Regions from separate parts of the Pseudoduganella plicata genome, predicted to be linked through region 1. Evidence: predicted binding sites of a transcription regulator. Region 1 holds the regulator's gene; each other region holds the start of a gene.
What was found. The regulator sigma-54, encoded in region 1, starts transcription at its own class of promoters, with help from an activator protein. The targets are predictions, from matches to a motif close to TGGCANGNAANCTGCTTT.

Region 1 (7,835 bases):
CGCCAGCACGACCTGGATGACGAACGGGTCGACCAGCTCCATGCCGCCCGCTACATTCAACAGCACGAAGCCGAATTCGCCGGCCTGCGCCAGGGCCAGGCCCGTGCGCATTGCCACGCCGTCCGAGGCGCCGAACGCCTTGGCCAGGCCGGCGATCAGCGCGAACTTCATCAGTACCGGCAGGATCAGCAGCACTAGCACGAGCCACCAGTTCTCGTACACGATCCGCACATTGAGCAGCATGCCGACGGTGATGAAGAAAAGCCCCAGCAGCACGTCGCGGAACGGCTTGATGTCTTCTTCCACCTGATGCTTGTACTCGGTTTCCGAGATCAGCATGCCGGCCACAAAGGCGCCCAGCGCCAGCGACAGGCCGGCCAGTTCGGTGATCCACGCGGCGCCCAGCGTGATCAGGAGGAGGTTCAGCATGAACAGCTCCTGCGAGCGGCGCTTGACGACGATCGTAAACCAGCCGCGCATCAGCTTCTGGCCGAAAAACAGCAGCAGCACCAGCACCAGGACGGCCTTCAGCGCGGCCCAGCCCAGCGTCGCGCCCAGGTTGTCGGGATTGCGCGCCAGCGCCGGGATCAGGATCAGCAGCGGCACCACGGCCAGGTCCTGGAACAGCAGGATGCCGACGATCTTGCGGCCATGCTCCGATTCCAGTTCCAGCCGCTCCGTCAGCATCTTGACGACGATGGCGGTGGACGACATCGCCAGCGCGCCGCCCAGCGCGAATGCGGCTTGCCAGCTGACGTCGATCGCGGGCGGCAGCGTGTATGCGAGGACCCAGCCGAAAACGACGGTCGAGACGATCGTCAGCACCACCTGCGCCATCCCGAGGCCGAAGACGACGCCCTTCATGGCCTTCAGCTTGGGCAGGGAGAACTCGAGGCCGATGGAGAACATTAGGAAGACGACGCCGAATTCGGCCAGCGACGCGGTGGCGTGGCTTTCTTCGGCCAGCCCCAGCGCGTGCGGGCCGATCACGATGCCGACGGCCAGGTAGCCCAGCATGGGCGGCAGGTGGAGCATGCGGAAGGCAACGACGCCGAGTACCGCGCTGCCCAGCAACAGGAGGGTCAGTTCAAGAGGGGAGAACATCGTCAGGCGGCTGCGGCAGGCTGTCCGGCACGCGCGCGGATGTTTTTTGTAACATCTGGCAAGTTTTTTGCTTTCCCAATTCGGCTATACTTTCGGCATGAGTGTAACCCATGAAAAAACAATGCTGAAAGCTTTTGATGCAACAACCGCAAGCCGCGCCCTGGAACTGGCGCGCGAGGCCCTGCAAATCGAGGCGGACGCGCTGATCGCCCTGCATGACCGTCTGGCAACAGACGTAAGTGTGGGGCAAGCCGTGTCGCTGCTGCTGAACTGCAAGGGCCGCGTTGTCGTGTCCGGCATCGGCAAATCCGGCCATATCGGCCGCAAGATCGCCGCCACGCTGGCGTCGACCGGCACGCCGGCCCTGTTCGTGCATCCTGCCGAAGCGGCGCACGGCGACCTGGGCATGGTCACGCCGGACGACGCGTTCATCGCCATCTCGTATTCCGGCGAAAGCGCGGAGCTGATGGCGATCCTGCCGGTGGTCAAGCGCATGGGTGGCTCGGTCATTTCGATGACGGGCAAGCCGGAATCGAGCCTGGCGAAGCTGGCGGACGTGCATCTGGACGTGTCGGTCGCCAAGGAAGCATGCCCGATGAACCTGGCGCCCACGGCATCGACGACCGTCACGCTGGCGCTGGGCGATGCGATTGCCGTCGCGTTGCTGGACCTGCGCGGCTTCAAGGAAGAAGACTTCGCCCGCTCGCACCCTGGCGGCGCGCTGGGCCGGCGCCTGCTGACCCACGTGCGCGATGTGATGCGCAGCGGTGACGCGATTCCCGCCGTGACAACCGAAACGGCACTTCCCGAGGCGCTGATGCAGATCACGCAGAAGGGGATGGGCATGACGGCCGTGGTGGATGCAGACTACCGTCCGGTGGGCGTGTTTACCGACGGCGATTTGCGCCGGATGATCGACAAGGTGCAGGACTTCAGCAAGGTGATCATCAAGGATGTGATGCATGCCAATCCGCGCACGATCGGGCCGGACAAGCTGGCCGTCGATGCCGTCGCCATCATGGAACAGTACCGCATCAACCAGATGCTGGTCGTCGACGACGACGGCCGGCTGGCCGGCGCGCTGCACATCCACGACCTGACGCGGGCGAAGGTGATCTGATGGCGGACGATCTCATGAAGCGGCCGATCGACATGCAGAACGTGCAACGGGCGGCCGGTGTCCGCCTGATGATTTTCGACGTGGACGGCGTGCTGACCGACGGCAGCCTGCATTACGGCGCAGATGGCGAAGCGTTCAAGACGTTCAACGTGCAGGATGGCCTGGGCATCAAGCTGCTGCAGGAAGCGGGCATCCAGACGGCCATCATCAGTGCACGCCGTTCGCCGCAAGTGACGGCGCGGGCGAGGGACCTTGGCATCGATCACGTGCACCAGGGCGGCCACGACAAGCTGACACCGTTCAACGCGCTGCTGGCGCAACTGGGCCTGACGGCCGACCAGGTGGGCTTCATCGGCGACGATGTCGTCGACCTGCCGATCCTGTCGCGCGTGGGCTTTGCCGTGGCCGTGCCGAACGGGCGCCAGGAAGTGCTGGCGCGCGCCCATTACATCGCGGCCAATCATGGCGGCCGCGGCGCCGTGCGCGAAGTATGCGAGTTCGTGCTGCGCGCGCAGGGGCTTTATGACAAGACCATGGCCCAGTTCCTGATCTAGGAGTCACGATGCGCAATCAAAGGACCGCCCACCGCTACCGCCTGTCCGTCGGCCTCGTGCTCGGCCTGTTCGGTGCGTTCGGCAGTTTCTGGCTGGTCGAGATGATGAACCGCGGCGGCGACGAGCTGCAGGGCGGCCTCAAGGTCAACGAGCCCGATTACATCGTCGAAAATTTTTCGTTCGTGCGGATGACAAAGACGGGGCAGCCCAGCTACATCATCTCGGGCGACAAGCTGACGCACCGGCCGGTGGACGATTCGTCGGACATCGTCAAGCCCGTCGTGCGCAGCCTGTCGGGCGAGCGCGAGCCGATGGACATCCATGCCGAGCGCGCGCGCGTGGACCAGGACAACACGCGCGTGACGCTGATGGAGAACGTGCGCATCGACCGCGCCGCGTCGGCCAACTCGCAGGAAATGCATCTGGCCACGCAGTCGCTGACGATTTTCCCCGAGGAGGACCGGATGGAAACGAACCAGCCCGTGCGCCTGCAGCTGGGGAACGCCACCGCCACCGGCACGGCCATGCGCGCCAACAACGCCACGCGGCAGTTGCAATTGACCGGTCGCGGCACCATCGTGTATCCACCGCGCGGGCAACAGACCAAATAGGATTCAATCAATGAAGAAACTCATACTGACGGCGGCACTGCTGGCGGGGATGGCGGGACTGGCAGGACATGCCGTCGCCGAAAAGGCCGACTCGTACCAGAAGACGGTGATCAACTACGGCACGCTCGATGCCGACGACGTCAAGCAGGTGTACACGTTCACGGGCGACGTCACGCTGACCCGCGGCACGCTGTCGATGAAGGCCGACAAGGCCGTCGTCACCTACACGCCGGACGGCTACCAGCTTGCCACGCTGACGGGCGGCGCGCGCAAGGTCTCCTTCCGCCAGAAGCGCGACGGCGAAGGCGACCAGTGGATGGAAGGCGAAGCCGAACGGATGGAATACGACGAGAAGGCCGAGCTGGTGAAGCTGTATTCGAAGGCGAAGATCCGCCGGCTGGAAGGCAAGAAGCCGAGCGACGAAGTCGAAGGCGAGTTCATCTCCTATGACAGCCGCAAGGAATACTTCAGCGTGCGCAATACGGACGCCGGCACCAACAAGCCCGGCGCGGGCCGTGGCACGATGGTGATCCAGCCGAAACGCACGGAGCCGGCTCCGGCCTCGACACCGGCCGCGGGGAAATAATGGCGGACGTGACCCCGGAAAACTGCGGCAGCACGCTGATCGTGCGCGGCCTGCAAAAGAGCTACGGCAAGCGCCAGGTGGTGCACGACGTGTCGCTGCAGGTAGCCTGCGGCGAAGTGGTGGGCCTGCTGGGGCCGAACGGCGCGGGCAAGACGACGTCGTTCTACATGATCGTCGGCCTGGTCGCGTCCGACGCGGGCACCATCGACATCAGCGGCACCGACATCTCCAGCCTGCCGATCCACAAGCGCGCCAACCTGGGGCTGTCCTACCTGCCGCAGGAAGCGTCGGTGTTCCGCAAGCTGACGGTGGAGGAAAATATCCGCGCCGTCCTGGAAATCCAGAAGGTCGACGGCAAGGCCCTGACAAAGGCGCAGATCGACGAGCGCCTGAACAACCTGCTGGCCGACCTGCAGATCGAGAAGCTGCGCGAGAACACGGCGCTGTCGCTGTCGGGCGGCGAGCGCCGTCGCGTCGAGATCGCGCGCGCCCTGGCAACCAATCCGCGCTTCGTGTTGCTGGACGAACCGTTTGCCGGCGTCGATCCGATCGCCGTGATCGAGATCCAGCGGATCGTGCGTTTCCTGAAGGAGCGCAGTATCGGCGTGCTCATCACGGACCACAATGTACGGGAGACGCTGGGCATCTGCGACCGGGCGTACATCATCAATCAGGGCAGCGTCCTGGCGTCGGGCCGGCCGGACGATATCATTGCCGACGAATCCGTGCGGCGCGTGTATCTTGGTGAACACTTCCGTATGTGACCGCACATGAAACAGTCTCTGCAACTGCGAACGTCGCAGCACCTGGCGCTGACACCACAGCTGCAGCAGTCCATCCGGCTGCTGCAGTTGTCCACGCTGGAACTGCACCAGGAACTGGAACAGCTGCTGACGGATAACCCGCTGCTGGAACGGCTCGACGATCCGCTCGACCGTTCGCTGCGGCTGCTGGCCGATGGCGCCATCGGCCAGCAGAGCGCGCCCGAGGCACCGGCCGAAGGCCCGCCCCAGCAAACCGACGCGGCGGCCCCCGCAGAGGCAGAACCGTATGACGGCGCCGACGCGGACCGCGGCCCGGAAGGCGATACCGACTGGACCGACGCGGGCCGCGGCAAGGCGCCGGACGACGACGACGCGCGGCCGCAACTGGAAGCGAGCCATTGTTCGCTGCGCGAACACCTGATGGAGCAGATGCGGGTGACGGTGCAACAGCCGCGCGACCGGGCGCTTGTCGAGCTGATCATCGACGCGCTGGACGAAAACGGCTACCTGGAAGAGAGCCTGGACGAGATCCACGGCCGCCTGCCCGAAGAGCTGGAAGTGGAAATGGAAGAGCTGCGCACGGCGCTGGCGCTGCTGCAGAGCTTCGATCCGGTGGGCGTCGGCGCCCGCAGCGCGTCCGAATGCCTGGCGCTGCAGATCCGCAAGATGCCGGGCGTGCCGCTGGTGACGCGCCGGATGGCGCTGTGCATTGTCGAGAAACACCTGGCCTGGTTTGCCCAGCGCGACTTCAACAAGCTCAAGAAGGCGCTCGATTGCGACGACGAAGACCTGCGCGAAGCACAGGCCGTCATTCGCCAGTGCAACCCCCATCCGGGCGCCGCGTATGCGTCCGACGTGTCAGACTATGTCGTACCGGATGTGATTGTGAAGAAGGGCCGCAACGGCTGGGTGGTCACGCTGAACAACGACGTGATGCCGCGCCTGCGCGTGAACGCGCTGTATGCCAGCCTGCTCAAACAGGGCAAGGGCGAAAGCCAGATGGGCGCGCAGCTGCAGGAAGCGAAGTGGCTGATCAAGAATATGCGCCAGCGCTTCGACACGATCCTGCGCGTCGCACAGGCCATCGTCGAGCGGCAGAAGAACTTTTTCTCGCATGGCGCGGTGGCCATGCGACCCCTTGTGTTGCGTGAAATAGCTGATACACTGGGGCTACACGAGAGTACGATCTCTCGGGTGACAACTCAGAAATATATGCTCACTCCCCATGGCATGTTTGAGTTGAAGTATTTTTTTGGCAGCCACGTCGCAACCGAAGCGGGTGGGGAAGCTTCCTCGACTGCGATCCGTGCGCTGATCGTGCAATTCACAGGAGCCGAAGACCCGAAGAACCCTTTATCCGACAGTAAGATTGCGGACATGCTGGGAGAACAGGGCATGGTGATTGCGCGACGCACTGTTGCCAAGTATCGCGAAGCCTTGAAAATCCCTCCCGTCAGCCTCCGCAAGTCCTTGTAGTGCATGGGTTCCTCTGCGCCGCCGGCTTTTTACCACGGCGGGCAACGCACGAACCTTAGAGCGACATCATCTTTAGGAGTGTGTATGAATCTCACCATCAGTGGACATCATATCGACGTAACCCCAGCCATCCGCGAATACGTGCAGAACAAGCTGGAGCGCGTGAAACGACATTTCGATCAAGTGATCGACGTTTCTGTCATCCTGACTGTAGATAACCTCACCGAGAAAGAGAAGCGCCAGAAAGCAGAGATCAACCTGCGCATGTCGGGCAAGACCATATTTGTGGAAAGCGTGGCACAGGACCTGTACGCGGCCATCGATACGCTGATCGATAAGCTGGACCGCTCGGTCATGAAATACAAGGACAAAGTGCAGAATCACAATCATGATTCCATCAAGCACCTGGCCGAAAGCGATATCCCCGCTGCGTAACGCAGCTGTGTAATTCCAGAGAAAAAGGGCGCGAAAGCGCCCTTCTGCATTCAGGGTCGCGCAACAACTCCGCCATCCACTGCCGCGTTCGTGTCGACCCCCTAGGGTCACGCCCTGACATCGACACAAGCTGAGCCGTTGTTTTTTCTCGCCATCCATCAGGGCGCAATCCCCCACCGTTCCGCTTCCCGCTTTCAACGCAATATTTGTCGTCTGCCGCGCTAGAATGGGGCATCTCTGACTATTCCTGCTGCCATGAGCGAACACGTCCACATCCGCGTCGGTAACGGTACCGGTTTCATCACGCTCGATCGCCCCGGGCGTTGAATTCGCTGTCGCTGGACATGGTGCGGGCGATGACGGCGGCCTTGCTGGCATGGCGCGACGACCATGACGTCGCCGCCGTCGTTGTCCGCAGCACCAGCGAGAAGGCCCTGTGCGCCGGGGGCGATATCCGCTTCTTCCATGACGCCGGCCGCGCCACGCCCCAAGGCGGCAGCGCACTGCTGGAGGATTTTTTCACGGAAGAATACGCGCTCAATCACCTGATCCACTGCTACCCGAAACCCTATATCGCGCTGATGGACGGCGTCGTCATGGGCGGCGGCATGGGCATCGCCCAGGGCGGCCCCCGCTGCGCGGTGCGCATCGTAACGAACCGGACGAAGATGGCGATGCCCGAGGTGAACATCGGTCTGTTCCCCGATGTGGGCGGCAGCCATTTCCTGTCGCGCGCGCCCGGCAGCCTGGGTGTCTATCTCGGTCTGACGGGCCTGACGATCGGCGCGGCCGACGCGCTGTATGTCGGCCTGGCCGACCACTACGTGCCCGACACCGAGCTGGCCGCGCTGTCCGACCTGATCGGCTCCACGTCCGGCGGCGGCCTGCGCGAAGCGGTGGCAACCTTTGCCCGGCCGTTGCGCGCCGGCGCTGGCGACAGTCCATTGCTGGCGCACCGTGCCCTGATCGAGCGCCATTTCGGCCACGCTTCGGTGCCGGACATCATGGCATCGCTGCGAGACGATGACGACCCGTTCGCACGACAGGCATTGGGGGCGATGGAACAGCGCTCGCCGCTGATGATGTGCGTGACGCTGGAACTGCTCAAACGGGGCGCGCGCCTCGGCGTGGCGGACTGCCTGCGCATGGAGCGCACCGTGGTGCGGCGCACGTTCGAGCACGGCG
Region 2 (7,835 bases), 1.2 Mb from region 1:
GACCGCCGCCGTCCAGGCGTTCGCCAACGATGTGTGGCCCACGTACGACGCGGCCACCGCCGCCCAGCCCAAAGAGAAACCTTTTCAACTCGACAAATGCCACGCGCTGCGCACCGACGGCGGGGCCGTTGCCGAGTTTTACCCCCGCTGGGTGGCGAAGGCCGCCAATACAGCTCAGGTGCGCACGACTGAAACAGCCGTACCATCGACTCCGCAAGACCATTAGTATCACTAACCATTCAAATCTGTATCAGAAGGGAAGCCAGCATGAAAATCCATGAGTATCAAGGCAAAGAGATCCTCCGAAAATTCGGAGTGACGGTTCCGCGCGGCATTCCGTGCATGACCGTGGAAGAGGCGGTGAAAGCTGCCGAAACGCTGGGCGGCCCGGTCTGGGTGGTGAAGGCGCAGATCCACGCCGGTGGCCGTGGTAAAGGCGGTGGTGTCAAGGTTGCCAAGTCGCTGGAGCAGGTCAAGGAATACTCGGAACAGATCATGGGCATGCAGCTGATCACGCACCAGACCGGTCCTGAAGGCCAGAAGGTCCGTCGCCTGATGATCGAAGAAGGCGCCGACATCAAGAAGGAACTGTACGTTTCGTTGGTGACGGACCGCGTTTCGCAGCGCGTCGTGCTGATGGCTTCCTCCGAAGGCGGCATGGACATTGAAGAAGTGGCCGAGTCCCACCCTGAGAAGATCCACAACGTGATCATCGATCCGGCCGTGGGCCTGACCGACGCGGATGCCGACGACGTCGCCCGCAAGATCGGTGTGCCGGAAGCGTCGATCGCCGATGCGCGCGCCAACCTGCAAGGCCTGTACAAGGCGTACTGGGACACCGACGCATCGCTGGCTGAAATCAACCCGCTGATCCTGACCGGCGACGGTAAAGTCATCGCCCTGGACGCGAAGTTCAACTTCGACGCCAACGCGCTGTTCCGTCACCCTGAAATCGTCGCCTACCGCGACCTGGACGAAGAAGATCCAGCCGAAGTCGAAGCCTCGAAGTTCGACCTGGCCTACATCTCCCTGGACGGCAATATCGGCTGCCTGGTCAACGGCGCCGGCCTGGCCATGGCCACGATGGACACCATCAAGCTGTTCGGCGGCGAGCCTGCCAACTTCCTGGACGTCGGCGGTGGCGCCACGGCCGAGAAAGTGACCGAAGCGTTCAAGATCATGCTGAAGAACCCAGGCCTGAAAGCCATCCTGGTGAACATCTTCGGCGGCATCATGCGTTGCGACGTGATCGCCGAAGGCGTCATCACGGCATCGAAAGCCGTCTCCCTGCAGGTCCCGCTGGTCGTGCGCATGAAGGGCACGAACGAAGACCTGGGCAAGAAGATGCTGGCCGAATCCGGCCTACCGATCATCGCCGCCGATACGATGGAAGACGCAGCCAAGAGCGTTGTCGCCGCTGCTGCCGGTCAAGCTTAATTAAGGAATCAACATGTCTATTCTGATCAACAAAGACACCAAAGTCATCACCCAGGGCATCACCGGCAAGACCGGCCAGTTCCACACCCGCATGTGCCGCGACTATGCAAACGGCAAAGAAGCCTTCGTGGCAGGCGTGAACCCGAAGAAAGCCGGCGAAGACTTCGAAGGCATTCCAATCTTCGGTTCCGTGAAAGAAGCCGCATCGGAAACGGGTGCGACCGTGTCCGTGATCTACGTGCCGCCAGCAGGCGCTGCCGCCGCGATCTGGGAAGCCGTCGAAGCCGAGCTGGAACTGGCGATCTGCATCACCGAAGGCATTCCAGTGCGTGACATGATGGAAATCAAGGATCGCATGGCCAAAGCCGGTTCCAAGACCCTGCTGCTGGGCCCGAACTGCCCAGGCCTGATCACGCCGGACGAGATCAAGATCGGCATCATGCCAGGTCACATCCACAAGAAGGGCCGTATCGGCGTCGTGTCCCGTTCGGGCACGCTGACGTACGAAGCCGTCGGTCAGCTGACCGCGCTGGGCCTGGGCCAATCGTCGGCAGTCGGCATCGGCGGCGACCCGATCAACGGTCTGAAGCACATCGACGTAATGCGCATGTTCAACGACGATCCTGATACCGACGCGGTCATCATGATCGGCGAAATCGGCGGTCCGGACGAAGCCAACGCCGCCCGTTGGATCAAGGACAACATGAAGAAGCCGGTCGTTGGCTTCATCGCCGGTGTCACCGCTCCTCCGGGCAAGCGCATGGGCCACGCCGGCGCGCTGATCTCCGGTGGCGCCGACACGGCACAAGCCAAGCTGGAAATCATGGAAGCCTGCGGCATCACCGTGACGAAGAACCCGTCGGAAATGGCACGCCTGCTGAAGGCAATGCTGTAATCCACGGTTTCATCGGATAATACGGGGGCGCAAGCCCCCGTTTTTCATTTGGAGGACAGTGTTGGCGAAGATCCTGATATCGCGCGACGGCGTCCTGGAGCAGACGCTACAGCTCAGCAAGGAACGCATGGCGATCGGACGGGGCCGCCATAACGACATCGTCCTGGAACACCCCACCGTCAGCGGCGAGCACGCCGTCATCACGACGATCCTGGACGACTCGTTCCTCGAAGACCTGTACAGCACGAACGGCACGTTCGTGAACGGCCACCGCGTCGGCAAGCATTACCTGCAACATAATGACGTCATCAAGCTGGCCAAATACCGCATCGAATTCGTCGCCGACGGCATCCGTCCGCTCACCGGCGCGGCGCTGTCGCCCGCCGTCCCGCATCCTGCCACCCCCGCTCTGCCAGCGGCCGTCATCGAAGTGCTCAACGGCAGCAATGCCGGCAAGCGGCTGGCGCTGACGAAAGCGCAGACCAGCCTGGGGCGCAGCGGCATCCAGGTCGTCATCATCAGCCGCGGCAGCTTGGGCTACGCGGCCACCCACACCGAAGGCGAACGCGAGGCACTATTGAACGGCGCGCCACTCGGTCGCGCCCCACAGCCGCTGGCCGATGGCGACGTGCTGGACCTGTCCGGCACGCGGATGGCGTTCCGGTTGGCCTGACAAAATCCGTCATGTGACGATTTGCGAACGCTGATGTGACAATTAGTGGGCATCGGCCTGACAAAAAACGTCAGCCCGACGGCGAAAATGGGTGGAATATTGCGCTGTTCACCACGGAAGGAGACAAAACTGGCTGGCACACGGATTGCTGTATGTAACGCAGTAGCCCGAGTGTTTCACCCCGATTCGTCTTTAACCGAAGGAGCAGCAAATGAAATCCATGAAAACGCTGAAGCAGCAAGCCCAGGCCGGCTTCACGCTGATCGAACTGATGATTGTCGTCGCTATTATCGGCATCCTGGCCGCCGTCGCGATTCCGCAGTACAGCAACTACACCATCAAGGCCAAGGTCGCCAATGCGCTGTCCGCCGCCGATGCGCTGAAGACGGCCGTGGCTGTTTGCGCGCAGGAAGCCGGTAACGTTCTGACGAACTGCACCACGGGCACGGCAGGTTCGAATATCCCGGCATTCACGGCAACCAAGGAAGTCGCTTCCGCCACGGTTACCGGCGGCACGATCGTCCTGACCTTGGCCAGCGGGATCGGCACCGGTGTGGACGGCTCCACCATCACGTTTGTCCCGACGCCTGGCGAAACCGCGTTGACGTGGAATACCACGACGAACGCAACCAACACCACCGCGATCGCCGCCATCACGAAGAACAACCTGACCACCGGCAGCTAAGCTGTCCTGGCGGAAGGAGAACCGGGCTGCGGCCCGGTTTTTTATTGCGGCGCCGCTTGGGCGCCCGCCGCCAACGCCTCCAGAATGGCATACCCTGCCGTCACCCGCGCCGGAATCGGATAGTTCTTGTTCGCCAGCATGACGATGCCGATCTTCTGCACCGGCACGAACGCCACGTAAGCACCGAAGCCGCCCGTCGAGCCCGTCTTGTTGAACAACGTCGGCGTGGTCGACATGGCGGGCGTCGTCACAGCGCGAGCACGATGGCGATCCCAGATTATGCTCTCGGAATTCCCCTCCAGCAGCGTCTGCAACTTGACGGGGTATGCATACTGCTCCCACCCGAGGCCCTGCGTCATGCCGCCGACCCGGAAGTAGCCGATGTGCGTGGCTTCCACCGCGCGCCGCATGGCCGGATCGAGCTGCTGCGGCATCATATTGGCCTGTACGAAGCGCAGCAGATCCGCGGCGGTCGTCCGGACGCCGTACGTGACCGCGCTGAACGGTTCGCCTGTGAAATGCACGGGCTTGCCGTCCCGGTAGCCCCAGGCATAGTTCGGCCGCACGCTGTCGGGCAGATTGACATAGCTGGACGTCATGCCGAACGCAGGGAACAGCAGGCGCTCGACGGCATCGGCATAATCATTCCCAAGCGCACGCGCCGTCAGATGGCCGAACAGGCCCAGGCTGGGATTGGAATACTCCCGAACAGCGCCCGGCCGTGCCGCCGGCTTCCAGTCGCGGTAGTAGCGCAGCGGCTCCGGATCGGTCAGCTCGTCGGGGAACTGCAGCGGCAAGCCGCCCGGCGTGTAGGTGCCCAGGTGCAGCAGGGTGGCCTTGTCGATGGCGCTGCCTTGGAGGGCCGGCCAGTAGCGACTCGGGTGATCCGTCAGCGCCAGTTTGCCCTGGGCCTGCGCGTATGCGGCCAGTGTGGCGGCAAACGTCTTGCTGACGGAGCCGACTTCAAACACCGTGCGCTCGTCCACGGCCTTGTTCCCGGCGCGCGAGGCCAGCCCGTAGTTGAAGACGGCGGACTGGCCGTCGACGGTGACGGCGACCGCCATGCCCGGCACATCATGCTCGGCCATCAAGGGCTGGATGGTGTTATCGACAATGGCGCGCAGGGCCGCCGCGTCGGGCGCGGCCGAGGCGGCCAGCGGAAGGAAGAGCAGGGCGGCAGGGCAGAGGCTGCCGATGGTTGGCCGCGTGGTCAAAGGCGTTCTTTGTCTGGAGGAGAATCCGCCAGCTTATCGGAAACGCAATGCTGCAACAACAACGACGTCAGACGATCTTCTGGCGGTCCGCGATCAGCGCTTCGTAGGTAAGATTCTGCAGCATCAGGTAGTGCGCATGGTCGAGGTCGATAAACTGCAGCCCGTACGAGAACAGCGGCGGCAGGTTCGGTCCCGGCGCCTTGGCTGTGCCGGCATTGCGGATGATGGCCTTTGTCGTAATCATGACCTCGCGATTGCCGGGCTGCGTGATCAGCGTGAACTTCAGCGCAACTTCGCCCGTATCCTGAGCCAGCTGTTGTGCGGTCTCCACCAGCGCGCCCGACACGCTCAGGTTGACGATAAAGACGCGCTGCTCGATCTCCGCGCTGCCCTTGAGCTGCGCGGGAATGTCGACCTTGACGCGCATGGCCGTGCGCAGGTTCGTGCCCTGGATCTGGTCGGGGAACGTCACATGGGCGTAATACAGCGGACGCTGGAACACGCGCTGCACGACGCACGAGAACGAACACACGTTCACGCCGGAGAACACACGCAACGTCAGCTTGTCGCCCTCGTTCAGCGCGATGGGTGCGCCGTTCTCGAACGGGATCTTGACGATCAGGTACTCATCGCGCACCCAGCCGATCACGCTGGAAAAGTGCTGGATGGGCTTCAGGGTCCGGTGCGTAATGAACTGCACCCGGCCGCCCACCTGCAGGTTCATCTGTTCGAATTCATAGACCCGGGGAGCGCTGTCGCCCGCGGACGCACTGCTAGCCATCGTTGCTCTTTCCACTGCAGAGAAACGATCATTATAGCTGTGGCAATGACCAAGTCTCGGGAATGATGCCTGGAATGTAACGGTTGTTTGCAAGGCGTATCAACCGCCCAACGTGACTTGACTGCATCCTTGGCGACAAGATATTGGTTAACGTTTCCCCGTCAAGGTGGACATCACGATGGCTCCGCTTCGGTGGCGTCACATGAACCATCAGCTTGTCGAAGACCAGTCCCCGCTTTTTCCACCATGCTTCTCCCGCACCCGGATCTCGCTCATGACCATGCCCCGGTCGACGGCCTTGCACATGTCGTACACCGTCAGCAGGCCCACCTGGACCGCGGTGAGCGCCTCCATCTCCACCCCGGTCTTGCCATACGTCTCCACCTGCGCCCGGCAGTGGACGGCCGACGCGGCCTCATCGGTCTCGAAGTCCACGGTCACGCGCGTCAGCGCGAGGGGGTGGCACAGCGGGACGAGGTCGCTGGTGCGCTTGGCGCCCATGATGGCGGCGATGCGGGCGATGCCCAGGACGTCGCCCTTCTTGGCGCTTCCCGATAAAATGATGGCGAGCGTTTCCGGCTTCATGCGGATCGTGCCCGTGGCAACGGCGATGCGGTGGGTTTCGGCCTTGGCGCCGACGTCGACCATGTGAGCCTGGCCGGTGGTGTCGAAGTGGGTGAGCTGGTCGGACATGCGTGTATTCTTTTGGGTAATGCCGCCTGGTGGCGAGCGTGTAGAGAACAGGTATCATAGCACCGTGAATGCGACCCAATTCCCCCGCCGTCTCGTGGCGCTGGCAGCAGCGCTGCTGATTGCCGCCCCCGTCACGCCGGCGCAAACCGCGCTGGCGCCGGCCCATGTGCCGAACCTGCCGAGCCTCGGCGATACGTCGCGCGAGGCGCTGTCTCCCATCACCGAGCGCAAGCTGGGCGAGGAGATCATGCGCGACATCCGCTTCGATCATGATTACCTCGACGACCCTCCCATCATCGAGTACCTGAACGCGCTGGGCAATACGCTGGTCACGGCGCGGCCCGGGGCGCGCGGCGAGGCGAACTACGATTACTTCTTCTTCTGCGTGCGCGATCCGATGCTGAACGCGTTCGCGCTGCCGGGCGGCTTCATCGGCGTCCACTCCGGGCTGCTGCTGGCGGCGCAGACGGAGTCGGAGCTGGCGTCCGTGCTGTCGCACGAGATCGGCCACGTGGCGCAGCGGCATATCGCGCGCCAGCTGGGCGAACAGAAAACGGATGCGCTGATTCCGCTGGCGGCGATGATCCTGGCGGCGCTGGCGGCGAAAAACAATCCCGATGCGGCGATGGGCGTCATGATGGGCGGGCAGGGCGTCGCGATCCAGCGTCAGCTCAATTTCGGGCGCGATGCCGAGCGCGAAGCGGATCGCATCGGTTTCCAGATCATGGGCGCGGCCGGCTACGAGACCAACGGCATGGTGGCGTTCTTCCAGCGGTTGCAGTCGGCCACGCGCAACTACAGCGACCTGGTGCCGGCCTATCTTCAAAGCCACCCGCTGACGACCGAGCGGATTGCCGACATCCAGGCGCGCATCCGCGAGCAGCCGTACCGCCAGCGCGTCGACGCGCTGGACTTCTTCCTCGTCCGCGCGCGTGCCCGCGTGTTGCAGGATACGTCCAGCAAGGGCCTGGCGGAAACGGAAGAGTTCCTGCGCAACCAGCTGGAGCAGCCGAGCCGGCACCAGATTGCATCGGCCCAGTACGGCATGGCGATCCTGGCGCTGAAGCGGCGCGATTACGCCGGCGCGCAGACGTGGCTGGACAAGGCCGCCGCCACGATCCACCGTCCGCCTGCCGCAGGCGCGTTCAGCTCGCCGCTGCCGAAAGGGATCGCGGACAGCGTGCTGGCGTACACGTCGCTAGAGATCAAGGTGGACCAGGAGGACAAGCCGGCCATCATCGCGCAGGCCATCCGCGAAGGCGAGGCGGCGCATGCCAAGTTCCCGCTGTCGCGCGGCATCGTCTGGCAGTATGCCGACGCGCTGATCAAGGGCGGCAAGCCCGAACAGGCGGAGCGCTTCCTGCGCGACCAGTTGCAGATGTACCGCAGCGAACCGGAACTGCAGGACCTGCTGGCGCAGGCGTATTCGAAGATGGGCAAGATCGCGCTGCAGCATA
Region 3 (7,835 bases), 1.2 Mb from region 1:
CCGGTCCCATGCGTGCATCGTCGAAGTCGACAAAGTGCGGGCCCGCGTCGGTCCACAGCACGTTGCCGCCGTGGCAGTCGCCGTGCAGGCGCAACAGCGTCACGTCGCCGGCCCGGTCATGGCAGCGACGCACGCCGTCGAGTGCCTGGTCGGCGATAGTGCGATACGCGTCCACCAGTTCCGGGGGAATGAAGCCCTGTGCCAGCAGGTAGTCGCGCGATTCGACGCCGAACGTCTGTACGTCCAGCGCAGGGCGTTCGGCAAAGGGCCGCGCGGTGCCGACGGCATGGATGCGGCCGATGAAGCGGCCGGTCCACTCCAGCACGTCGCGACGATCCAGTTCCGGCGCCCGGCCGCCATGGCGTTCGAACACGGCGAAGCGATAGCCCTCGAACTCGTGCAGCGTGCGGCCGTCCAGGATCTGCGCCGGCACCACGGGAATTTCCTTGTCCTGCAGTTCCGCCATGAATGCGTGTTCTTCCAGGATGGCGGCATCGCTCCACCGCCCCGGACGATAGAATTTCGCGACCACGGGCTTGCCGTCCTCGATGCCCACCTGATACACGCGGTTTTCGTAGCTGTTCAGCGCCAGCAGGCGGCCGTCGCCGTGCAGGCCCACGCTGGCAAGTGCGTCCAGCACCCGGTCCGGGTCCAGGGCGGCGAATGGATGTAGGGTAGTGTCGTCTGGCTGCGTCATGTCGCCATTGTAAGGCGCAGGGCGTATACTGTCGGATTACTTTGAACAGAACAGAGCACATCATGCAACTCGACCAGCCCCTCTCCGAAAAAGATTTCGACGAACTGGATCAATTCCTGCTGGGCGACCGCAGCCCGGAAGACTCGATGACGATGGACCACCTGCACGGCTACCTGACGGCCATCGCCATCGGGCCGGAAACCGTCATGCCGTCCGAATGGCTGCCGCGCGTGTGGGGCGAAGATGGCAAGCAGGCGCCGAAATTCAAGAACGGCAAGGAAGAAGAGCGCATCGTCAACCTGATCATGCGCTTCATGAACGAAGTGCTGGTGACGTTCGAAGTGGCGCCGAAGGAATTCGAGCCGCTGTTCGTCGAGCACGAACACGAGGGCCAGACGCTGATCGACGCGGAAGCGTGGTGCTGGGGCTTCTGGGAAGGGATGGAACTGCGCCCTGGCTCGTGGGACGAGATCTTCGATTCGGAGATTGGCGACCTGATGCGCCCGATCTACCTGCTGGGCGCCGACGAGATCAAGGAAGAAGAGCTGCCGGAAGTGGAAGACCCGGTCAAGGCGCACAAGCTGGCGCTGGAGATCGAGGCCAACCTGCCGGCAATCCACAAGTTCTGGGTACCGCGCAGCAAGGCGCCCGTCGGCACCGTCAAGCGCGACGAGCCGAAGGTCGGCCGCAACGACGACTGCCCTTGCGGCAGCGGCAAGAAATTCAAGAAGTGCTGCGGCGCGGAACAGTAAGCCGCGCTCGGAAACACCAATCGCCTGAAAAGGCGCCTGCCTGTGCCCGGGGCAGGCGCCTCCCCACCTCAGCCGCGCCGGCGCCGCGCCGCCACGCCGGCCAGCACCAGCCCGGCCGCCAGCATCGAGTACGTCGTCGGTTCCGGCACCGGTGTCACCGTCCAGTTCAGCCTGACCGCGGGTCCCATCCCGCAGTGGTTCGACGGCTCGCACCACTCGCTCAGCGGGATGGGGTCCTGGCTGTCGAACGCGAAGCCGGCGCTCAATAATCCGCCGTTGGAGAAGTTATCGAACGCCGTGATGGTGAACACGTACGTGCCCGCTTCCAGCCCGAACAGGCCGAAGCCGGAATCGTATTTGGTCTGCCCTGGGCCGACCCAGGGTGCGTCGTCGTTTTCCGCCAGGCGCACGTCATCGCGCCAGATGGCGACGATGGGATCGAAGTTCGTGCCGTCCTGGTAGGAATCTGTCCAGGCCAGCAGGTTGGCCGATTGCATCAGTGTGATCGTGTGGTAGACGACATCGTTGTGATAGGCGATCTGGGCCTCGAAGGAATCCGCATGCGCCAGGCACGCGGCGCTGGCGCACAGGATGGCAATGGCGGACTTGCAGAGGTGTTTCATAAGCGCTCCCGTTGTTGAGGTGGTGAATGACTGCGCAGTCACTTTTGCAACAACCGTGCCACGTCCAGGCAGCTGGTCCAAGTACTTGAAAAGTTGGGAGAATTCCTACGGCACTATCAGCCAGGCCGACACCGCTGTAAGATTTGGCGACTGTCCGGGGACCGCTTCCCACTGCCGGCCCCTCGGCACGTGTCCGGCAGGGCCAGCAGGCTGAGTTCAGCCGCGTCGGCGCCGTGCCGCCGCGCCGGCCAGCGCCAGCCCGGCCGCCAGCATCGCCCACGTGGTGGGTTCAGGCACGGGCGTCACCGCCCAGTTCAGCCGGACAAATTCGCCCGGATTGCAGACGCCGGCCGGCTCGCACCAGTTGGCCAGCACAATTGGCGTCTCGCCGTCGCGCAGGAAGCCCGCGCCCAGCGTGGTGCCCAGCGCGAAGTTGTCATAGGCGCTGATGGTAAACAGGTACGAGCCCGGTGTCAGGCCGTAGGCGATGAAGCCGGCGTCGTAGATGCCCTGCTCGCCCGGACGGATGGAGTCGTTGTCATCATTGGACGCCACCAGCACGCCTTCGCGCCACAGCGACACGATCGGATCGAAGTTGGCAGGGTCGGCGGGATCGAGTCCGTACGAATCGGTCCACGCCGTCAGGCCCCCCGATTGCTCGAGGATAAAGCTGTGGTAGATGACGTCGTTGTGGAACGAGATGTGGCTGTCGAGGAAGTCCGCGCTGGCGGTGGACGCGGCAAGCGCGCACACCGCGGCGGCGGCCAATTTGCTGAAGAGTTTCATTGCAAGCCTCCGGGTTGGGTGAAGAACAGGTTGTACTGCGCAGCCAACTCTGCAACACCCGTGCCATGCGGCCAAGTCATTGATTCGATTGGCTCACCTGCTCCGAGGCAATCCCGATCGAACCCGACTGTCAACACCTGCGACGGCATGCGCAGCCGCAAAGTCCGCATACCCGCTGCTTGCCGTCGTCGCGCGCTTACAGCTTGATGAAGTGCTCGCGGTAATACTTCAGCTCTTCGATCGATTCGAGGATGTCGGCCAATGCCGTATGCTTCTGCGCCTTCTTGAACCCGGAAACGACGGCCGGATTCCAGCGGCGGCACAGTTCCTTCAGCGTCGACACGTCGACATTACGGTAGTGGAAGAACGCTTCCAGCTTCGGCATGTAGCGCACCATGAAACGGCGGTCCTGGCCGATCGTGTTGCCGCACATCGGCGACTTGCCGGCGGGGACCCACTGCTTCATGAAGGCGATCAGTTCCGCCTCGGCCTGCTCTTCCGTCACCGTGGATGCCTTGACCTTGTCGATCAGGCCCGAGCGCCCGTGCGTCCCCTTGTTCCAGGAATCCATCGCATCGAGGGTCGCATCGGACTGGTGGATGACCATCACGGGACCTTCGGCCAGCACGTTCAGGTGCATGTCGGTGACGACGATGGCCACCTCGATGATGCGGTCGGTGTCGGGCTCCAGGCCCGTCATTTCCATATCGACCCAGACCAGGTTCATTTCATTCGGACGCTGAGCGGCTTGCTGCGGCGCGGTAGTTTCGTTCTCTTGTGACATAATTATCTCTTGGCCTAAACAGAGCGCCATTTTCTCACAGGCATAGAATGTATTCACACGCGTTTTCGATTTTGTTTGCCGGCTTCCTTGTCGCCATGCTGGCGGTGCGCTTCTGGCTCGCGTCGCGCCAGATCCGCCACGTGCTGGCCCAATGCGACGCCGTGCCGGCGGAGTTCAGCGAAAAGATCTCGCTGGAAGCACACCGCAAGGCGGCCGACTACACCGTGGCCCGCACCAAGTTCGGCATCGTCACGATGTTCGTCAACGCGGCCGTGCTGGTGGGCTTCACGCTGCTGGGCGGCCTGCAGTGGCTCTCGACACAGGTGTTCGGCGCTACCGGTGGCGGCATGGCGTATCAGCTCGGCCTGATCGTCGCCTTCGCGCTGATCTCCGGCGCCATCGACGTGCCGTTCGATTACTACCGCCAGTTCCGCCTGGAGGCGCGCTTCGGCTTCAACAAGATGTCGCCGGGCCTGTTCTTTGCCGACATGGTCAAGGGCGTGCTGCTGGGCGCCGCACTGGGCCTGCCGCTGCTGTGGGTCGTGCTCAAGCTGATGGAGAGCGCAGGCGCGCTGTGGTGGCTCTACACATGGCTGGTGTGGAGCGGCTTCCAGCTGCTGGTGATGGTGCTCTACCCCACCGTGATCGCGCCGCTGTTCAACAAGTTCACGCCGCTCCAGGACGAGTCGCTGAAGGCGCGCATCGAGGGCCTGATGGGGCGGGTGGGCTTTGCGTCGAAAGGCCTGTTCGTCATGGACGGCTCGAAGCGCAGCGCCCACGGCAACGCCTACTTCTCCGGCTTCGGCGCCAACAAGCGCATCGTGTTCTTCGATACGCTGCTGGCGCGCCTGGCGCCGCAGGAAATCGAAGCGGTGCTGGCGCACGAGCTGGGCCACTTCAAGCTCAAACACATCGTCAAGCGCATCGCGATGATGTTCGCCCTGTCGCTGGCGTTCCTCGCTTTGCTCGGCTGGCTGAAGAACCAGGTCTGGTTCTACACGGGCCTGGGCGTGTCCCCGCTGATCGTCCCCGGCCAGAGCAACGACGCGCTGGCGCTGATCCTGTTCATGCTGGTGCTGCCCGTGTTCACGTTCCTGTTCTCGCCGCTGGCCTCGCTCGGCTCGCGCAAGCATGAGTTCGAGGCCGATGCCTTTGCCGCGCGCCATGCGGACAAGGCGCATCTCGTCGCCGCGCTCGTCAAGCTGTACGAGGACAATGCCTCGACCCTGACGCCCGATCCGCTGCACTCGGCGTTCTACGATTCCCACCCGCCGGCCTCGATCCGCATCCGGCACCTGAACATGGCGGTCCAATGAAGGCAACACAGAAGAGCGGCATCGTCATCGCCGCACACGGCCGCCATTACCTGGCCGACGTCGAGGGCAGCCACGTGCAGTGCGTCACGCGCGGCAAGAAGACCAATGTGGCCGTGGGCGACATCGTCGACGTGACGGCCACCTCGCCCGACCAGGCGGTGATCGATAAAATCCAGGAGCGCAGGACACTGCTGTACCGCTCGGACCAGTACAAGTCGAAGCTGCTGGCGGCGAACGTCACGCAGCTGTTCATCGTCGTGGCCACCGAACCCAGCTTCTCTGACGACCTCGTATCGCGCGCCACCGTGGCAGCGGAGGCGGCCGGCATCACCGTGCGGCTGATCCTGAACAAGGTGGACGTGCAGGACGGCCTGGAAGCGGCGCGCACGCGCCTGAAAGTGTACGAGGCGATGGACTATCCGGTGCACGAAGTCTCGGCCGCCGCCGCCCCGGAGCATGCGATCGCCACGCTGGCGCCGCTGCTGCAGGGACAGTCGACGATCCTGATCGGCCAGTCCGGCATGGGCAAGTCGACGCTGATCAACCTGCTGGTGCCGGATGCGGACATCGCCACCCGCGAGATCTCCGCCAAGCTCGATACCGGCAAGCACACGACGACGTTTACGCGCCTGTATCATCTGGACGGCGGCGCCAGCGTCATCGATTCTCCCGGCTTCCAGGAGTTCGGCCTGTACCACCTGTCCGAAGGCATGCTGGAACGGGCCTTCCGCGATTTCCAGCCTTACCTGGGCGGCTGCAAATACTACAATTGCCGCCATCTCGTCGAACCGCAATGCGCCATCCTGGACGCCCTCGCCGCCGGCAAGATCGCGCCGCTGCGGCATGAGCTGTACGGCCAGCTGCTGCACGAATCCGCGCAAACCCTTTACTAGCCTGACCACCGTTCCGGGGCCTGCCATGCAGATGTTCGCGCTTGAGACCGACGTAGCACACTGGGAGCTGGCCCTGCTGCCGCTGCGGGGTCCCGCTCGGCTGCCGGTGCTGCTGCCGCTGGCCTGGCACCTGCGCCAGCGCGACAGCCTGCGCGCCGTGGCGCTGGCCGACGAGGCGGAAGCGCTGCTGCCGCCGGTCGCGGCCGAAGACTTCCTGCGTCCCGCCCTCGGGCGCCTGCGCCTGCTGCGCGCCGAAGTGGCCTGGCTGATGGGCGAGCTGGAAACGGCACAACGTCTGGCCGACGAGGCGCTGTGCCTGCTGCGCGGGCTGGGCGACCATGCCGGCTGCGCGGACACGCACTGGCTGCGCGCCTGGATCGCCGTGGACAACGGCGACCACCTGTACCGCGACGCCGAACTGGCCCGCTGCGCCCAGGCCGCGCGCGATGGCGGCGACAGCGAACGGGAAGCCATCGCCGATGCGGCCAGCGCTCGCTGGGCCGTGCTGCGCGATATCGGCAGCGCGCGCGAACGGTGGGGCGACCGCTTCGACCTGGCCGACGACGCGCCCCCCGCCCTCGACTGCTGGATCAACGACTTCCTCGGCATGGCAGCCAGCCAGAGCAGCGATTTCGGCGGGGCCGCGGGCTTCTACCTGCGCACCTACGAAGCGGCGCTGGAGACGGGCCAGATCCGTGCGGCCATCATCGCGGCCACCAATATCGGCGAAAAGTTCTCCAACCTGAACGATCATCATTCCGCGCTGGAGTGGATGCAGCGCGCGCTCGACCTGGCGCGGCCCACGGGCTGGCCGCGCAGCATCGGCGCGGCGCTGCTGCACACGGCCGACACGGTGCGCCGCCTGGGCCGGCTGGACGGAGCCGACGAGCTGCTGCACGAAGCGCTGGAAATCCTGCAGCCCTACGCCGCCAGCCGCCTGTATGCCATCGCGCTGCAGTACAAGGGCGACCTGTGCCTGGCGCGGCGCGACTATGCGGCCGCGCTGGATGCATTCGAGCGCCTGGCCGTGCGCGCCGACGTGCTGGAACAGGCCGACTTCCGCATGGTGGCGCGGCGAGGCCAGGCCCATGCGCTGTGCTTCCTGGACCGGCCCGCCGAGGCCCTCGTGCTGGCGCAGCAGGCCGTGGAGCTGGCCCACGGCCACCACAACGCATACAACCATATCGCCGGGCTGCGCGTGCTGGCCCTGATCCACAGCCGCGCCGGCGACCGCCACGCGCTGCCGACGCCGGATGGCATGACGGAGGCGAACGCGACGCTGCATTACCTGCATCGCGCGCTGCACACGGCATCGACGATCCAGGGTTATACAGTGCCGGGCGACCTGTTCGACGCGCTGGCGGCCGAGTATGCGCGGCTGGAGGACTACCGCAACGCCTACGAGATGGCGCGCGCAGCCAGCGTGGCGCATGAAAAGACCCACAGCCAGGAAGCGACGGGCCGGGCCATCGCCATGCAGGTGCACCAGCAAACGGAGCAGGCGCGCGCGGAAGGGATGCACCATCGCGAGCTGGCAATGTCGGAGGCGCGCCGCGCCGAACTGCTGCAGCAAACCAGCGCGACGCTGGAGCACCTGTCCGCCATCGGCCAGGAAATCACGATCCATCTGGACGCCGGCGCCGTCTACGAAGTGCTGGACCGCTACGTGCAGGCGCTGCTGGCGCCGCACGTGTTCGCCGTCTACCTGCTCGACGGCGGGCGCGCCCTGGTGCCGGCCTTCGTACGCGAAGGCGGCGCGCCGATGGTACACAGGCGCATCGACCTGGACGACACGACCGCGTGGTGCGCGCGCTGCGTGCGCGAACGCGGCGAGGTCTACATCGAGGACGCGACTGTCCTGCCGGTGCGCGGCCCCCTGCCCGATTCGACAGCCAGCGCGCTGTACGTGCCGCTGCTGCTGGGCGAGCGGGTGCTGGGGGTCATGAGCGTACAGTCGCCACAGGCGCACTCCTACGGCGAGCGC
Region 4 (7,835 bases), 1.1 Mb from region 1:
TGACGTGTCTGCCCATGCGTCAGCGGGTTGCCGGCGGTTCGGCGCGCAGCCTCATCGCCGGCGACGGCCCAGCAGCACGCCGAAACCGCCGGCCAGCAGCGACCAGGTGGCCGGCTCCGGCACCGGCGGCAGGGGGGCGCCGTCGAGCGCAATGGCGTCGAACGCGAGGCCCGAGTCGGCCGACGCGTCGTACCAGTTCATCACGCCGAATTCCAGATAATAACTGCCGCTCGTGGCAATGGCATAGCTGGCGCCGATCCAGTCCGTCACGCCGCACGGCCACATAGCAGGTGCCGGAATCCGCGCCCAGCGGGCTCCAGAAGGGCGGCGGCCCGGACACGGTGGACGATGACGGTGTCAGCCAGGCGGCAGGAGGCGGCATGCCGAATCCCGGGACGGCCCCCCCGCCCGGCGAGGTGCGGGCCGTAACGAGCAGGGCGGCCTGGTTGCCGTCCGCATGTATCAGGCGCACCCATGCGTAATCGGTGAAGTCGCCCGCGTCCGTTGTCACGTAGTTGAACTGGAACGTCAGCGCCTGGCCGGCCGCCGCCGTGAACAGGTGGGAGCGCAGCAGGCTGCCGCCACCGGAGTCGGCCGGCGAGTTCACCCCGGGCAGCAGGACGCCGGGCGCGCCGCCATAGGTGGAAATCCAGCCGTAGTGCGTGCCGCCGTTCGGGGCCAGTTGCACGTCGCCGTCGGCCTCCGACACGCCGCATGCGCCGGTGCATTGCCACGACGCGGGGAGACCATTGTCGAAAATCTGTGCCGAGGCACCCTGGGCCAGCAGAGCCAGCATGCCGCCCGCCAGCAGGCGGCTGACTGAATGAAAGTTCATGGCGTTCCTTCAAAGAGTTTGAGCAGGAACAGGACACATGCATATTTCATGCCTCATGTTTTACGCCAGTCGTCGCCCGGAGCCGCCCGATCCCGCGATGAACGTTGTAAAAATTTCCGACAGTGGGGGGGCGTCCACACCAATACTATTTTCCCGCCGAGAACTGTGCCAGAATCATGTTCCACCGTCCCATCACTGCCCGCCGATGCCCTCGCTCCGTCGTATCTCCCGTCTCCTGTTGTCCGCCGGACTGCTGGCTGTCGCCGTCCACGCTGCGGCCGCGCAACCCTACCTGAGGTACCCCGCCATCCGCGGCGATGCCGTCGTCTTCACGGCCGAAGGCGACCTGTGGCGCGTGCCCGCCGCCGGCGGTGCCGCCCAGCGCCTGACGACGCATGCTGCCGCTGAAACCCATGCCGCCATTTCGCCGGACGGCCGCTGGGTGGCTTTCGCCGCCAGTTACGAAGGGGCGCAGGAAGCTTACGTGATGCCGCTTGCGGGCGGCCTGCCGCGCCGGCTGACGTTCGAGAACGGCAGCGTCACGGTGCTGGGCTGGACGGCTCAGGGCGAAGTGCTGGTCAGCACACAGAATTCCGTCGGGCCGGGGGCGCACCGCATCGTGGCCGCCGTCATGCCGGGCACGCTGGCGCGCCGTGTGTTCCCGGTCGCCGATGCCAATGACGCGGTGCTGGACGATACGGGCAAGACGCTGTACTTCACCCGTTACGGCCTCGTGCTGACCAACGACAACGTGCGCCGCTACCGCGGCGGCGCGCATGCGCAGCTGTGGCGCTTCGAGCTGGACGGCAAGGCGGAAGCGCGTCCCGTGTTCCCGGGCGACGCCGCCAACAACAAGCGCCCCATGTGGTGGCAGGGCCGGTTGTATTTCGTCAGCGACCGCGGCGGTACGGACAACCTTTGGACGGCCGCGCCCGACGGCAGCGACGTGCGCCAGCTCACCACGTACAAGGACTGGGACGTGCGCAACGCTACGCTGGGCGACGGCCGCGTCGCCTACCAGCTGGGCGCGGACCTGCACGTGTACGACCTGGCAAAACGCAGCGCGCAGCAGCTCAACATCAGCCTCGTCTCCGACTTCGACCAGCAGCGCACCCGCCTGATCCGCTCGCCGCTGGAGACGCTGACGAACGTGCAGCTTTCGGGCAAGGAAGAACGCATCGTGCTGACGGCGCGTGGAAGGGTCAGCATCGCCGGCACGGGCAGCCAGCGCCGCGTCGAGATCGCCGTGCCGGAAGGCGCCCGCGCCCGCGACGCCATTTTTTCCGCCGACGAGAAGTGGGTGTACGCGATCGTCGACACCACGGGCGAGAACGAGATCTGGCGCTTCGCCAGCGATGGCTCGGGCCACGGCGAGCAGCTCACCAAGGACGGCAACAACCACCGCTGGGCACTGTATCCGTCACCGGACGGGCGCTGGCTGGGCCACACGGACAAGAAGGGCCGCTTCTGGCTGCTCGACCTGAAGACGCGCGAGAACACGCTGATCGACGACGCCGGCAAGGCCGGCATCGACCAGCACGACAACGTGGTCTGGTCGCCGGACAGCCGCAACATCGCGTTCGTGCGCAGCGCCAGCAGCGAGCAGCGCGACCAGATCGGCATGGTCAATGTCGCGACAAAGGAGCTGCTGTTCGTCACGTCGGACCGCTACACGTCGGGCGATCCCGCTTTTTCGCCGGATGGGCGCTGGCTGTACTTCCTGTCGGCGCGCCACTTCAAGCTGAGCAACGGCTCGCCGTGGGGCGACCGCAATATGGGTCCGGTATTCGACAAGCGCACGGGCATCTTCGCGCTGGCGCTGCAGCCCGGGAACCGCTTCCCGTTCAAGCCGGACGACGAATTGAGCAAGGCGGCCGTCAAGCCGCCCGAAAGCCCGGAGGAGACGGCGGCGGAGAAGGCGGTCGAGAAGGCGGTGGACAAGCTGGCGGCCGACAAGGCCAAGGATGGCAGGCAGGCCAAGGAAACCAAACCCGTGCCGCCGCCAAAGCCGGCGTTGCCGGGTGTCGTCTACGCCGGGCTGGCGCAGCGGCTGTTCGAAGTGCCGCTCGCGCCCGGCAACTACCGCAAGCTGGCGGTGGACGACAAGCGCCTGTACTTCATCGATGCCGATGGCGCAGACAACCGCCCGGCACTGCGTACGCTGGCCATCGCCCGCACGGAGCCCAAGCCCGAGACGTTCGCCGCCAACGTGCGCGACTTCGACCTGTCGGCCGACCGCAAGCACCTGTACTACAGGACGGGCAACGGCAATCCGGGCGACATGCTGATCGTGGAAGCGGGCGCCAAGGCGCCGGCCGATACCAGCAAGGCCAGAGTGAAGGTGGACGACTGGAGCATCGTGTCGAACCCGCGCCAGGAATGGAAGCAGATGTTCAACGATGCCTGGCGCATGCACCGCGACTTCCTGTACGACGTCAAGATGCGCGGCGTGAGCTGGGTCGGCGTGCGCGACAAATACCTGCCGCTGGTCGAGCGCGTGACGGACCGCGCGGAACTGAACGACATCCTCGGCATGATGGTGGCCGAAGTGGGCGCGCTGCACTCGCAGGTGGCGCCGGGCGACATCCGCAAGAGCGCGCCGGAAGGCACGCCCGCCGGCCTGGGTGGCGTGCTGGCGCGGACCAGTACCGGGTATCGCGTCGACCGCGTCTACCGCAGCGAGAGCGAGCTGCCGGGCGAACGCTCGCCGCTGGCGCAGGCCGACGTGGACGTGCGCGAGGGCGACGTGATCACGGCCGTCAACGGCAAGTCGGTCCTGGAAGCGCGCGACATCTCCGACCTGCTGCTGAACCAGGCCGACCGCCAGGTGCTGCTGAACGTGCAGCCGGCGAAAGGCGCCGCACGCGCCGTCATTGCGCTGCCCGTGACGATGGCACGGCAGGCCGCGCTGCAGTACAGCGACTGGGAGCAGGGCCGGGCCGAACGCGTCGCGCAGGCATCGGACGGCCGCGTCGGCTACCTGCACCTGCGCGCGATGGGCAGCGACGACATCGCCGCCTTTGCCCGCGACTTCTACGCCAACGTCAACCGCGACGGCCTGATCATCGACGTGCGGCGCAACCGCGGCGGCAATATCGACAGCTGGATCATCGAGAAGCTGCTGCGCAAGGCGTGGGCATTCTGGACGACGCCGGTCGGCCAGACGTCGCCGAACATGCAGAACACGTTCCGCGGCCACCTGGTCGTGCTGGTCGACGAGCTGACGTACTCGGATGGGGAGACATTCGCCGCCGGCGTCAAGGCGCTGGGACTGGGTCCGCTGGTGGGCAAGCGTACGGCGGGCGCCGGCGTCTGGCTGAGCGACCGTAACCGCCTGGCCGACAACGGCATGGTGCGGGTGGCGGAGATGGGCCAGTTCGACACCGACAAGGGCGTCTGGCTGATCGAGGGCGTGGGCGTCGTGCCGGACGTGGAAGTGGACAACCTGCCCAACGCCACGTTCAAGGGCGAAGACCGCCAGCTGGAAACGGCGCTGGAGATGCTGAAGAAGAAAATCGCCGAGTCGCCGGTGCGCCGGTATCAGGCGCAGCCCATCCCGGCGCTGAATTATTGACAGACCGGCGGCAAATGGCAGGCCCGGTCATGCACCGGCGTCACGCGCCGGTTTCCTCCTTGCGCAGCCGGCGCCACAGCGTCGTGCGGCTGATGCCCAGGTAGGCTGCCGCCGCGTCGCGCTGGCCGTCAAAACGGCGCAGTACGGCGGCGACGCTCTCCCGGTCCGGCGCGGTGGCTGCGGATGCAACGTCCGCCTGCGCCAGCTCCGGTGCCACCTCCAGCACGAACGCGGCTGTCAGCGCCTGCAGCGGCTCGGCGGCCAGGAACAGCGCCAGACGCTCGGCCAGGTTGCGCAGCTCGCGCACGTTGCCCGGCCACGGGTAGCGTCGCAGCAGTGCGCCGCAGGCTGCCAGTTCCGCGGAGAGGTTGGGCGACGACCGGGCGCCCAGCGCCGCCAGCGCATTGCGCAGCGACCATTCGGCCAGCGGCACGACGTCGTCCGGGCGCTGGCGCAGCGGCGGCAGGGCCAGGCGCAGCACGGCCAGTCGGTAAAACAGGTCGGCGCGGAAGCGGCCTTCGCGCACGCGCGTTTCCAGGTCGCAGTGCGTGGCGCTGACGATGCGCACGTCCACCGGCACCGGCCGGGTGCCGCCCACGCGCATCACTTCGCGCTCCTCCAGCACGCGCAGCAGCCGCGTTTGCAGCGCCAGCGGCATCTCGCCGATCTCGTCGAGGAACAGCGTACCGTGGTTGGCCGCTTCGAACAGGCCCGCGTGGCCGCCACGGCGCGCACCCGTGAACGCGCCTTCCTCATGCCCGAACAGTTCCGATTCCAGCAGCGATTCGGCAATCGCCCCGCAATTGACGGCGACGAACGGCGCCCTGGCCCGGCTGCCGCGCGGGCTTTCCCGATGAATGGCCTGCGCCACCAGTTCCTTGCCGCTGCCCGTCTCGCCCTGGATCAGCACCGTCGCCGGCGAGCGGGCATACAGCACGACGGCCTGGCGCACCTTCTCCATCGCGGCGGACTGGCCGCGCAGGTCGGCCACGCCATGGCGGGCGCGCCGCGTGTCCGTGGTGGCGGGCCCGCGCCCGCGGTGGCGCTGCGCCTCCAGCTGGCCCAGGCGCGCGATCTCCAGCGCATCGTCGAACGCCTGCCGGATCGACGCGGCCGAATAAACGAACACGCCCGTCAACCCCGCCTGCTCGGCCAGGTCCGTTACCAGCCCCGCGCCGACGACGGCGCGCACGCCCGCCGCTTTCAGATCGGCGATGCGGGCACGCGCATCCTGCTCGGTGGCGTAAGTCTGCTGCAGAACGTCGATGCCGAACGTGTCGGCGAACTGCGCCAGGTCCGCCACCGGCGAGCCGTAGGTGACGACGGCAATCGCACCGCCGCCGGCGGCCCGGCGGGCCCGCGCCAGCGCACCCATCATGTCGTAGCCGGATGCCTTGGCCACGACGACAGGCACGGACAGGCGGCTCTTCAGGTATGCCGCGTTCGAGCCGGCCGAAATGACGGCGTCGCAGCGCTCCGTCACCAGGCGCTCGCGGATGTGGCGCACAGCGTCGTCGAACCCGAGGTTGATCGGCTCGATGGTCGCCAGCGCGTCGTATTCCAGCGTGATGTCGCGGAACAGCTCAGCCAGACGCGAGACGGAGACCGTCCAGATGACGGGCTTGTCCGGATCGGGCAGGAGAGAGGGATGGGCCATGTTTCACATTATATTGCAGTGCTGTTTCAATGTTTCACAATGAAACGTCTACAGAGTGAACGAAACGTTGCAAGTGCTTGATTTCGCACGCTTGGCGCCGGTGGCACGCCCCTTGCAATAGAAAAAGCATCATTTGCCGTAGCCACCATTGAAAGGTCATCATGAGTCAACTCTCCGCCGGCGCTGCGTTTCGTCAGGCCGTCCGTGAAGAAGCGCCGCTGCAAGTCGTGGGCGCCATCAATGCCAACCACGCCCTGCTGGCCCAGCGTGCGGGCTTTCGCGCCATCTACCTGTCCGGCGGCGGTGTCGCGGCCGGGTCGCTCGGCCTGCCCGATCTCGGCATCTCGGGTCTCGAGGACGTGCTGATCGACGTGCGCCGCATCACCGACGTCTGCGATCTGCCGCTGCTGGTCGATGTCGACACGGGCTTCGGCGCCTCCGCCTTCAACGTGGCGCGTACCGTCAAGTCGCTGATCAAGGCCGGCGCCGGCGCCATGCACATCGAGGACCAGGTGGGCGCCAAGCGCTGCGGCCACCGGCCCGGCAAGGAGATCGTCAGCAAGGCAGAGATGGTCGACCGCATCAAGGCCGCCGTCGACGCCCGCACGGACGAGAACTTCGTCATCATGGCGCGCACGGACGCGCTGGCGGTGGAAGGGATGGACGCCGCGCTGGAGCGCGCCATCGCCTGCGTCGAAGCCGGGGCCGACATGATCTTCCCGGAAGCGATGACGGAGCTGTCGATGTACAAGCGCTTCGTGGACGCCGTCAAGGTGCCGGTGCTGGCCAACATCACGGAATTCGGCTCGACGCCGCTGTTCACCGTGGAAGAACTGAAGACGGCGGACGTGGGCCTCGTGCTGTACCCGCTGTCCGCCTTCCGCGCGATGAACAAGGCGGCCGAAAACGTCTACGGCGCAATCCGTCGCGACGGCTCCCAGAAGGCCGTGCTGGACACCATGCAGACGCGCGAGGAACTGTACGACCGCATCAACTACCACGCCTTTGAACAGAAGCTCGACGCGCTGTTCCAGGCCGCAAAAAAATAAGGAGACCATCGAGATGACCGAAGCCACCACCTTCAAGCCCAAGAAATCCGTCGCCCTGTCCGGCGTCGCCGCGGGGAACACCGCGCTGTGCAGCGTCGGCAAGACGGGCAACGACCTGCACTATCGCGGCTACGACATCCTGGACGTGGCCGACAGCTGCGAGTTCGAGGAAATCGCCTACCTGCTGGTGCACGGCAAGCTGCCCAACAGCGGCGAACTGCGCGGCTACAAGGCCAAACTGCGTTCGCTGCGCGGCCTGCCGCAGGCCGTGAAAACGGCGCTGGAAGCGCTGCCGGCCGGCGCCCACCCGATGGACGTGATGCGCACGGGCGTCTCCACGCTGGGCTGCACGCTGCCGGAAAAGGACGACCACAATATCGCCGGCGCGCGCGACATCGCCGACCGCCTGATGGCGTCGTTCGGCTCGATGCTGCTGTACTGGTACCACTACAGCCATAACGGCAAGCGCATCGAGGTCGAGACGGACGACGACAGTATCGGCGGCCACTTCCTGCACCTGCTGCACGGCCACCCGCCCCGCGATAGCTGGGTCAAGGCGATGCACACGTCGCTGATCCTGTACGCGGAACACGAGTTCAACGCGTCCACCTTCACGGCCCGCGTCATCGCCGGCACGGGCTCGGACATGCACTCGGCCATCACGGGCGCCATCGGCGCGCTGCGCGGACCGAAGCACGGCGGCGCCAACGAGGTGGCGCT

Region 2: E1742_RS13415 (pilin) is a predicted target of sigma-54. The motif match lies at 3,140-3,157, and genes of this name have one in related genera.
Region 3: E1742_RS26470 (DVUA0089 family protein) is a predicted target of sigma-54. The motif match lies at 2,907-2,924, and genes of this name have one in related genera.
Region 4: prpB (methylisocitrate lyase) is a predicted target of sigma-54. The motif match lies at 6,168-6,185, and genes of this name have one in related genera.

The regions. Positions count from the first base shown of each region.
Region 1 covers NZ_CP038026.1:4,293,341-4,301,175, forward strand. Annotated here, with positions in the region: gene E1742_RS18900 (monovalent cation:proton antiporter family protein) at 1-1,104, opposite strand, end outside; gene E1742_RS18905 (KpsF/GutQ family sugar-phosphate isomerase) at 1,202-2,224, shown strand; gene E1742_RS18910 (KdsC family phosphatase) at 2,224-2,778, shown strand; gene lptC (LPS export ABC transporter periplasmic protein LptC) at 2,787-3,389, shown strand; gene lptA (lipopolysaccharide transport periplasmic protein LptA) at 3,400-3,975, shown strand; gene lptB (LPS export ABC transporter ATP-binding protein) at 3,975-4,739, shown strand; gene E1742_RS18930 (RNA polymerase factor sigma-54) at 4,746-6,215, shown strand; gene hpf (ribosome hibernation-promoting factor, HPF/YfiA family) at 6,300-6,650, shown strand; partial or broken gene E1742_RS18940 (enoyl-CoA hydratase/isomerase family protein) at 6,906-7,835, shown strand, end outside.
Region 2 covers NZ_CP038026.1:3,071,264-3,079,098, reverse strand. Annotated here, with positions in the region: gene E1742_RS13435 (DUF2889 domain-containing protein) at 1-226, shown strand, start outside; gene sucC (ADP-forming succinate--CoA ligase subunit beta) at 268-1,437, shown strand; gene sucD (succinate--CoA ligase subunit alpha) at 1,451-2,332, shown strand; gene E1742_RS13420 (FHA domain-containing protein) at 2,394-3,005, shown strand; gene E1742_RS13415 (pilin) at 3,217-3,690, shown strand; gene ampC (class C beta-lactamase) at 3,732-4,904, opposite strand; gene E1742_RS13405 (flagellar brake protein) at 4,972-5,685, opposite strand; gene moaC (cyclic pyranopterin monophosphate synthase MoaC) at 5,896-6,378, opposite strand; gene E1742_RS13395 (beta-barrel assembly-enhancing protease) at 6,398-7,835, shown strand, end outside.
Region 3 covers NZ_CP038026.1:5,444,143-5,451,977, reverse strand. Annotated here, with positions in the region: gene E1742_RS24015 (serine/threonine protein kinase) at 1-697, opposite strand, end outside; gene E1742_RS24010 (UPF0149 family protein) at 760-1,449, shown strand; gene E1742_RS24005 (DVUA0089 family protein) at 1,518-2,072, opposite strand; gene E1742_RS26470 (DVUA0089 family protein) at 2,289-2,858, opposite strand; gene orn (oligoribonuclease) at 3,055-3,642, opposite strand; gene E1742_RS23990 (M48 family metallopeptidase) at 3,690-4,958, shown strand; gene rsgA (ribosome small subunit-dependent GTPase A) at 4,955-5,851, shown strand; gene E1742_RS23980 (ATP-binding protein) at 5,877-7,835, shown strand, end outside.
Region 4 covers NZ_CP038026.1:5,360,816-5,368,650, forward strand. Annotated here, with positions in the region: gene E1742_RS23635 (hypothetical protein) at 1-16, opposite strand, end outside; gene E1742_RS23640 (NF038132 family protein) at 20-835, opposite strand; gene E1742_RS23645 (S41 family peptidase) at 1,041-4,409, shown strand; gene prpR (propionate catabolism operon regulatory protein PrpR) at 4,450-6,066, opposite strand; gene prpB (methylisocitrate lyase) at 6,228-7,115, shown strand; gene prpC (bifunctional 2-methylcitrate synthase/citrate synthase) at 7,129-7,835, shown strand, end outside.